4 regions of the Aneurinibacillus uraniidurans genome follow, and region 1 is predicted to be linked to each of the others. Evidence: riboswitches for the same ligand, from Rfam matches in the RefSeq annotation. Region 1 holds a riboswitch; each other region holds the start of a gene.
The links. Region 1 has a riboswitch for S-adenosylmethionine ahead of PO771_RS15425 (YezD family protein). Riboswitches for the same ligand answer to the same signal wherever they lie in the genome.
Positions count from the first base shown of each region.

Region 2: another riboswitch for S-adenosylmethionine. It lies ahead of PO771_RS03130 (sugar ABC transporter substrate-binding protein); the one in region 1 lies ahead of PO771_RS15425 (YezD family protein).
Region 3: another riboswitch for S-adenosylmethionine. It lies ahead of PO771_RS17925 (trans-sulfuration enzyme family protein); the one in region 1 lies ahead of PO771_RS15425 (YezD family protein).
Region 4: another riboswitch for S-adenosylmethionine. It lies ahead of PO771_RS16005 (MetQ/NlpA family ABC transporter substrate-binding protein); the one in region 1 lies ahead of PO771_RS15425 (YezD family protein).

Region 1 covers NZ_CP116902.1:3,080,863-3,083,064, reverse strand. The annotation lists gene PO771_RS15430 (flagellar brake protein) at 1-503, shown strand, start outside; SAM riboswitch class I at 586-689, shown strand; gene PO771_RS15425 (YezD family protein) at 770-1,015, shown strand; gene PO771_RS15420 (sulfate ABC transporter substrate-binding protein) at 1,128-2,183, shown strand; gene cysT (sulfate ABC transporter permease subunit CysT) at 2,199-2,202, shown strand, end outside.
Region 2 covers NZ_CP116902.1:606,260-608,461, reverse strand. The annotation lists gene PO771_RS03130 (sugar ABC transporter substrate-binding protein) at 1-936, opposite strand, end outside; SAM riboswitch class I at 1,026-1,134, opposite strand; SAM riboswitch class I at 1,642-1,748, shown strand; gene mtnK (S-methyl-5-thioribose kinase) at 1,820-2,202, shown strand, end outside.
Region 3 covers NZ_CP116902.1:3,582,057-3,584,258, reverse strand. The annotation lists gene PO771_RS17935 (class F sortase) at 254-775, opposite strand; gene PO771_RS17930 (hypothetical protein) at 841-1,032, opposite strand; SAM riboswitch class I at 1,183-1,309, shown strand; gene PO771_RS17925 (trans-sulfuration enzyme family protein) at 1,399-2,202, shown strand, end outside.
Region 4 covers NZ_CP116902.1:3,211,779-3,213,980, forward strand. The annotation lists gene PO771_RS16000 (DUF3967 domain-containing protein) at 50-223, shown strand; gene PO771_RS16005 (MetQ/NlpA family ABC transporter substrate-binding protein) at 289-1,107, opposite strand; SAM riboswitch class I at 1,199-1,312, opposite strand; gene PO771_RS16010 (HAD family hydrolase) at 1,385-2,122, opposite strand; gene trmL (tRNA (uridine(34)/cytosine(34)/5-carboxymethylaminomethyluridine(34)-2'-O)-methyltransferase TrmL) at 2,147-2,202, opposite strand, start outside.

The DNA of each region.
Region 1 (2,202 bases):
GACGCACGGCTATACTGTTAGACAGGCAGGCTGTGTACGTAAGCTACATGAATCAGGATGGGAATCAGTATGAGTTTTCGTCTGAAGTTGTACGCCGTACAAAAGATAACATTCCACTACTATTGCTTCGAAAGCCTGAATTGAAAGATATTCGTAAAATCCAACGTCGAAACTATTTGCGTGTACCTGTCATGCTAAACGTAGATTTTATGATTGAAAATACGAAGCACTCTGCTAGGTCGGTTGACATTAGTGGAGGTGGACTTTTGCTGTTATGCAAGCCTGAGATTACATTTCCAGAAGAGGCATTTTCGGTTACTATTCATCTCCCGGATCAAGATATTGCAGCTAAAGTCGAACTTGTACGCCAACCGATACCGCAAGATAACGGTCTACTGAAAGTCCCGCTGCGCTTCACACAAATTGCTGAAGGACATAGAGATAAAATTGTGCGATTCTGTTTTGCTAAACAGCTAGAAAACCGTAAACGATCGACCATGTAGAAAAAATTCAGAAAACACAGTTGACTACTTTGATTAATAGGTATTATGATAAGACTAATAAAAAATTGTATATCTAGTAAGACTCTTATCCAGAGAGGCGGAGGGACTGGCCCGATGAAGCCTCGGCAACCATTGATGATTCAAAAGGTGCTAATTCCAGCGGATGCACAATCCGATAGATAAGAGGGAGAACCGATATTTGTTTATTGCGGGCGACCTCTTATTTCGATAAGGGGTCGCTTTTTATCTTATCAGGGGGTGTGCTTATGAAGTATTTGCAGCAGGCGGATGTGTACACCAGAAGCATTCATAACTTGGAAATTCGAAAAAAGGGGGAAGGAAGAGTGGGAGAGAAGGAGCGGCAGAAGCCTGCCTGCAAGGTGGAAAAAATTCTGGATGCGTTGAAAGATCTGGAATACGGTTCGCTGGAGATTATCGTTCACGATGGCCAGGTTGTACAGATTGACCGCACAGAGAAAAAAAGATTTGCGACAGAAAAGAAAGCTCGATAACGTGTCAGGTGCTGACCGGATCACCGGAGGCCCTTAAAATTCCGCAGTTTGTTATGAACTGTCGGTTTTTTAGGGGCCTCTTTTTTTAGAAAAATACAAGGGGGATAACACAATGAAAAAATCACACAAATGGGTACATGTTCTACTGGCGAGCAGTCTCGCATTAGGCGTGGCAGGATGCTCGTCAGCCGGTGAATCAAAAGAAACGGCGCAAACGAAGACGGTTCAGCCAAAGGCGGTACAGTTGCTGAATGTTTCATATGATCCGACACGTGAGCTGTATCAGGATTATAACAAAGAATTTGCAGCTTACTGGAAGCAGAAAACGGGGCAGGATGTGACCATTAAACAATCACACGGTGGCTCAGGTAAACAGGCACGTTCCGTAATAGACGGGCTGGAAGCTGATGTTGTGACACTTGCGCTTGGCTATGATATTGATGCGCTGGAGGCAAAAGGACTGATCAAGCCGGGCTGGCAGAAAGAATTCGCCCATAACAGTGCACCAAGTACATCGACGATCGTCTTTCTCGTCCGCAAAGGAAATCCGAAGCAGATTAAGGACTGGAACGATGTGGTGAAACCGGGCATTAGCGTTATTACACCAAACCCAAAAACATCAGGGGGTGCACGCTGGAACTACCTGGCGGCCTGGGGCTATGCGCTCAAGAAAAATAATAACGATGAGGCAAAAGCGAAAGAATTTTTGGCGCAATTATTCAAGAACGTTCCGGTGCTTGATTCCGGTGCACGTGGTGCGACGACAACGTTTGTCGAGCGGGGAATCGGGGATGTACTGCTTACATGGGAGAATGATGCTCTGCTTGCTGTTAACAAACTCGGCAAAGGAAACTTTGAGATTGTATATCCGTCCGTTAGTATTCTCGCAGAGCCACCAGTAGCGATTGTAGACAAAGTAGCTGATAAGCATGGCACACAGGAAATTTCAAAAGCATATTTGGAATATTTGTATTCACCAAAAGGTCAGGAAATCGAAGCACGAAACTACTACCGTCCGCAGGATAAAACAGTAGCTGAGAAATATCGTCAGCAGTTCCCGGCTATTAAGATGTTTACGATTGATGAGATTGCTGGTGGGTGGAAGAAAGCACAGGCGAAACATTTTAGCGATGGAGCCTTATTTGATCAGATCTATAAACCGCACTAGTCAGGAGGAGAAAGGATGA
Region 2 (2,202 bases), 1.4 Mb from region 1:
CACCACATTATCCGGTGTTTTATCGCCATGAATTTTTTGTGCCGCATATCGCACTTGTACACGTCCGATGTCTTTCGGGTCTACCGCTGCTGATGTTACCCATGGACCATTCGGATTTTGGATCATCTGTAGATCTTCGTCGCTCATGTCGATGCCGTATACTTTAATGTCCGTACGTCCAGCTTGCTCGATCGCACGAGTTGCACCTTTTGCGAATTCATCCCACGCTGCCCATACTGCGGTGATCTCACCTTTGTTCGGGTATTTTTTCAGAATCGCTTCCATCTGTGCCTGTGTATCCAGTGCTGTGTTTTGTGTTGCCGCACCGAATGTGGCTACTTCTTTGATACCAGGGTTGCTAGCCATAAATTCTTTGTAAGCAGCCTGACGACGTTCCATCGGTGCGTAGCCCGCTACCCAGATTTTTACGATGTTAGCTTTGCCACCTGCATCTTTTGCGAGTTTATCCAGCGTTAATTTTGTCAGTTGCTTATCGTCTTGCTGCAGAACCGTTACGCCCGGAGCTTTAACGTCGGCATCGAATACGACAACCGGAATGTGTTTGGCAACAGCATTTTGTACCCCATTTAGCAGAGCGGCAGGTGTACCGTGGTCAATCAAAATCGCATCAAACTTCTGGTTAATGGCTGCATCCAGATTAGAAGACATACGTCCAAGATCGTTATCCGCTGCAAACACCGTTACCTGTCCGCCGAATTTTTCAGCTTCTGTTTTGACCCCACTAATGTACTGAGAAGAAAAGGTACCGAGATTTTGCTGCATAACAAGCGCGATCCGCTTTCCTGCAAGTGGCCCTGTTGCGGCTTCTTTCTTTTCACCTGTTCCGCCAGCCGGTTGTTGGCCGCATCCTGCTGCGAACGCTGCCAGTAGCGTAATCAGCAGAACGGCAATGAGTTGTTTTGTCTTTGTTACCATGCTCATACTCCCCTTTTTACTTGTGATAAATATAAAAGGCCTCTCTTTGGTACACAAAGAGAGGCCCCCACTTATAAAGCATCGGTAGCCTCTCATCTCCCAGGATTACTCCTGCAGGAATTAGCACCTTGCCTGTGCGAACACAGGCAGGTTGCCGGGCATCATCGGGCCAGTCCCTCCGCCTTCTCTCGATGAGAGTCAAAATCGAATTGCGTATGTGATTTGTTGGAACTAATCATAGCGCCTACCAAATTATTCTGTCAACAAGTTTTTTCACAAACTTTTAAAGCAGTGCTTGGAATTCTTGAGCCTGTATAAAGTGTGGCGGCGGGTATGGGAGAAGGAATGAGCAACGCGTAAAAGCGTTCATTGCTCATTCCTTCTCCCATACCGGCATAGCTTTATATAACTCAAAACCAAGCACATCTCTTGATCTTCTAGCTTTTTATTCTTTCACAAAGTAAAACGCAGAGAGAAAAAGTTTCGTTGGTAGAGGGGATGGCAAAAGAGAACGAACCCGTCCTTTTGTTTTCCCTACCCAGCTTTTTCTCCAGTAGAGCGAATCAGGATGGCAACCCCAGCGTTTATCCCCTCTGAGTTTTTACCATCCCCTCCGCCACCACCAAGCTTTTTTACTCTCACTTTTTTCACTCTCGCGTATTTTCACTCTTGACAAATAATTCGTACGACTGTTACATTTGGATTGACTTATCACGAGATGGTCGAGGGACGGGCCCGATGACACCCGGCAACCTGCTGCATGAACAGTAAGGTGCCAACTCCCGCAGAACAACGGTTCTGAAAGATAAGGATGCACACACATGTACACGTCCCTCTTTCTAACCAAGAGGGGCGTTTTTTGTTTAGAGAGGAGATTGAACTTATGTCCACATACCGTATGCTTACTGAACAAGAAGCAGTAGAATACGCGCGCAACATCCCCGGCTTGTTCCCAGCCGATGCAAAGCTTACAAGCCGTGAAATTGGGGATGGAAACCTAAACTTCGTATTCCATATCCAGGATGAGGTTTCAAACAAAAGCATTATTTTCAAGCAGGCTCTTCCGTATGCACGTGTCGTCGGAGAATCGTGGCCGCTCACACTTGACCGTGCCCGTATCGAAAGCGAAGCATTAATTCTCCAAGATGAGCTATGTCCTGGTTTCGTGCCGAAAGTGTACCACTATGACATCGAAATGGCCCTTACCGTAATGGAAGATTTGTCTGCATACGAAATTATGCGCAAAGGGCTTGTTGCTCGCAAGTA
Region 3 (2,202 bases), 500 kb from region 1:
CCTCCTATTTGTTTATACTTTTTACAAAACTGTGTCTGTATTATGTGTAATATGCAAGGGTCATGCCAATAAATAAATGTTAAAAATAATAGAAAAATAGGGACTTTTGTCGAAAATACAATTCATTTGTGCATAAATTTTAATGCAAAAATGAATCAATGCTGATTTTGTGTGAAAATATCCCATAAAAAAATCCCGGCTCAGGGCCAGGTTCGGATGATTATTTATATTGGTTACAAAAGGAGTGGAGAAGTTACGGGGAAATTTCAGCAAACACAACAAGACGTTGGGTATGTTCACGTGTTTTTTTATTAAATTTACCACTACAAGTAATTAAATTTAATTGAGCGTTGGATGAGGGCCCGAATATTCTTTCTAAAGGTGCTTTTTTGGTCATAAATGATTCTACATTTTTAACAGTAAAAACAAGCTTGTCATTTTTCCTGTTGTATAAAAAAATTTTATCACCACGTTTTAATTCCCTTAGGCGATAAAATATAGCCGGTCCTGTATAGTGGTCGAAGTGTCCCGCAATCACAGCATTGCCTGGTTCACCTGGCTTTGTCCAAGGCGTGAGAATGCCTACTTTTTCAAAGGAAGGTGGGACCCCCATTTGTCCATTTGCCAGTACGGAGACAGGTTCTACAGCAGCTTTAAGTTTAATCTGAGGTATTTCGATACGAACGGGTACAAATGCTTTTGAAGTATGGGCGTCAATCGTTGAGCAAGGAAAGAAAAAAATAGCGATCAAGAGAAGACAGGTTAGGATTCTCATGTTATTTTCCCCTCTGAATTAATAGTGCACAGTACAAAAAAGGGGGAAGCCCCCCTTTTTTTTGTTTATTCGCTTGCGCCGCCATAGCCTGTCTTAGGCAGTCCCTTAATATGCATTTTTCCATGATGCTTAGCATGCACCTTTTTATGGTGATGGTGATGTTTTGCTTTGTGCGTTGTATCAGGAGTAGCGGCGAAGGCTGGGAGCGTAAAACCGGCAACACATGCTGCTAATGTAAATGCGATTACCTTTTTCATGAATGTCACCTCAATAAATTTGTAATGTGCGTTACACCTATTAAGCTTCCCTGATGGTGAAAATCTATTTTGTTAATGTTACCCATGAAAATGCGGTTTACAAATGAACATTTTTGATTTATGATTGCTGATAATTGAAAAAATTGAATTCTCTTATCCAGAGAGGCGGAGGGACTGGCCCGATGATGCCCGGCAACCATCACATGAATGGTCTGTATAGACAATTGTGTGAACGGTGCTAATTCCTGTAGAACATACGTGTTCTAACAGATGAGAGGTAGCAGACGAGCGGACCGCTGCATCCAACACCCTTCCATCTGTGAAGGGTGTTTTTTTGTGGACTTTATTATAGAGGGGAGCAGGAACATGCATATTGAAACAGAGTTAGTGCGAGCAGGTATCGGAAGAGATCCGCAGACAGGGGCGGTTAGCCCACCGATTTATCAGGTGGCGACATTTGCTCATCCAAAGCTTGGGGAGAGCACAGGATATGATTATTCCCGAACGGCCAATCCGACCCGAACTGTTCTGGAGGATGCAGCGGCCAGATTGGAGAAGGGGGCAGTTGCTTCGGCGTTTGCTTCCGGTATGGCAGCGGTAACGGCTGTGCTACATCTGTTTGCGCCGGGTGATCATTTGATCGTAACGGAAGATTTGTACGGGGGTACGTATCGTGTGCTTCGAGAAGTGCTGAATGTGTATGGGGTGCAGGCGAGCTTTGTTGATACGAGTAACCTGAAAGAGGTTGAGGCAGCTATTCAGTCAGACACAAAAGGGATTTTTATTGAAACCCCAACCAATCCATTGATGAAAATAAGTGATATTCCCTGTGTAGTCGCGCTGGCGAAGGCACACGGGTTGTTAACGATTGTAGACAATACATTTATGACGCCGTATTTACAGAAACCGCTTGAGCTTGGTGCAGACATTGTCATTCACAGCGCTTCTAAATATCTTGGTGGACATAATGATGTGATTGCTGGTCTGGTCGTGACGAAGGATGAGAAGTTAGGTGAGCGAATTAGATTCATTCAGAATGCGATAGGAGCCATTCTTGGTCCGCAGGATTCATGGCTGTTGCTGCGCGGATTGAAAACGCTGGCGCTGCGCATGGAGCGGCAGCAGTATAATGCACAGGTGATTGCCGAGTGGCTTTGTAAACAACCGCAG
Region 4 (2,202 bases), 130 kb from region 1:
TATAAGTTGGTAAAATAAAGATAATTATTTTTAATAAGGAGGCGTATGTATGAACGCTGAATCGTCTGAATCCAGCAAACAGGAGCAAGACCATCTGGAACGAACCATTCGGGAGCGTGATGAACGCATTACACAAATGATGCGTGAAAAACAGGAAACCCGTATGCTTCTTGCCTCCGCAGAGCAGCCGTCCTTCTGGCGCCGCCTTTTTCGTCGAGTATAAAAAAACGCACAAGAGCAGGTGTTCCGGTATGGAACGGTATGCTCTGTGCGTTTTTTTGTGTGGTATTAAAATACCGGGATAACGGAGCCTTTGTATTTCTCTTGGATGAATTTCTTCGTATCCTCGGATTTCAGCACTGCGATCAGCTTTTTGATCTCGTCACGGTTCTCATCGCCTTCTTTAACTGCGATGATGTTTGCGAATGTTTTCGCTGCTTCAGAATCTTTCTTCTCCATTGCGATCGCTTTGTCTGGCGTTAGGCCGCCTTCCATTGCATAGTTACCATTAATTACAGCGTAATCAACTTCACCAACCGCACGCGGCAGCATAGAAGCTTCCATTTCTTTAATCTGAATGTTGTTCGGATTTTCTACAATATCCTTTTGTGTCAGCTCGTTGAGTGGCTTGCCAGCTTTCAGCTTAAACCAACCTTGTGCTTCAATCAGTTTTAATGCGCGTGCACCGTTGGATACATCATTCGGAATTGCGATCACAGCGCCTTTTTTCGGTTGCTTCGCTGTTTCTTTACCAGGGTATAAGCCCATCGGCTCAAGGTGAATACCGTCTAACGCTTTAATGTGTGTACCATGCTTTTTGTTAAAATCATCGAGGTAAGGTGTTGTCTGGAAATAGTTTGCATCAATTTGCTTGTCTTCAAGCGCTTTATTCGGAAGTACATAGTCGTTAAATACGCGGATTTCCATATCCACGCCTTGTGCTTTCAGCTTGTCCTGCACGCTTTTCAAAATCTCGGCATGCGGAACTGCACTTGCCCCTACAATAATCTTCTTTGTTTCTGCTTTTTGCTGGTTACCTCCACCGCCGCATGCTGCGAGCAGGCCTACAACCAGCGCAAGAATTGCCATTACAATCCACTTCTTCATGTGCAAAAACCCCTTTTCTTTTTTTGATCGTACAAAAAACTCCCTCGCCGGCAGAAAACCGAGAGGGAGTTGGTACTAGCAACCTCATCATCTCTTATCTGCCAGGAATTTCATCCTGCTGGATTTGGCACAAAATTTTCTTATAAGCAAGAAAATCCGCTGCCGGGCTTCATTGGGCCAGTCCCTCCGCCGCTCTCGATAAGCGAGTTTTATTTAATTACTGAAAATTATATTACTTCCCTTTAAAACGTTTGTCAAATATTTTTTCAATAAAATATTATTCAGACTTTTTTATGAAAGGTCCCTGCTGGCTTACAAGCATATCATACAGCTGTTTCATCATTCCTGACGCTGTAACGCGGTGCTGTGGTACACCACGATCGATTTTATAATCTTCCACCAAAAAAGTTTGCATTCCAACTTCTTCTGCGACCATATCCTGCTGCATATCATTCCCGATCATAATACAGCGTTCAGGTGGAATGCCGATAGATTCACTGATCTCCCGGAAGTAATTCGGATTTGGCTTGCAGTAATGAGCCTCTTCAAATACCGTCACATGCACGAAATCTTCCGCAGCAAATCCTGCCCAGCGCAGGCGTTCAATAATTGAAACACCTGGAAATACCGGATTCGTAGCGACAACAACATGATACCCCTGCCGCTTCGCTTCTTCCACCACTTTTGCGGCATATGGATGCGGGCCGCAGTCTTCCTGCAATACCGGAAACTCATCCGCATAAAACTGATCGAATACTGGCCACACCGTATCATACGCCAATCCAGTCAGATCAAGAAACTTCTGTTGGAATACTTCAGCATTCGTTTTCGTGCCATCATCGTCTTGCATGACATGCTTTGTCGCTTCCCAAAGTGATGCGCCAAGCTTTTGCGGCTCGATAATATGCGCCGTATAGGCTCCGAGACGTTCTATGTATCGCTTTACGAACGCTTCCGTATCCATCGTCAGCAGTGTCCCATCTAAATCAAATAAAATTGCACGCGGCTCCGTCATCGCCACTCCTCCTTTTAGCTGGTATTAACTCATACCGGGATATCCGATCTGGCGCAGCGCTTCGTACAAAATCACAGCTG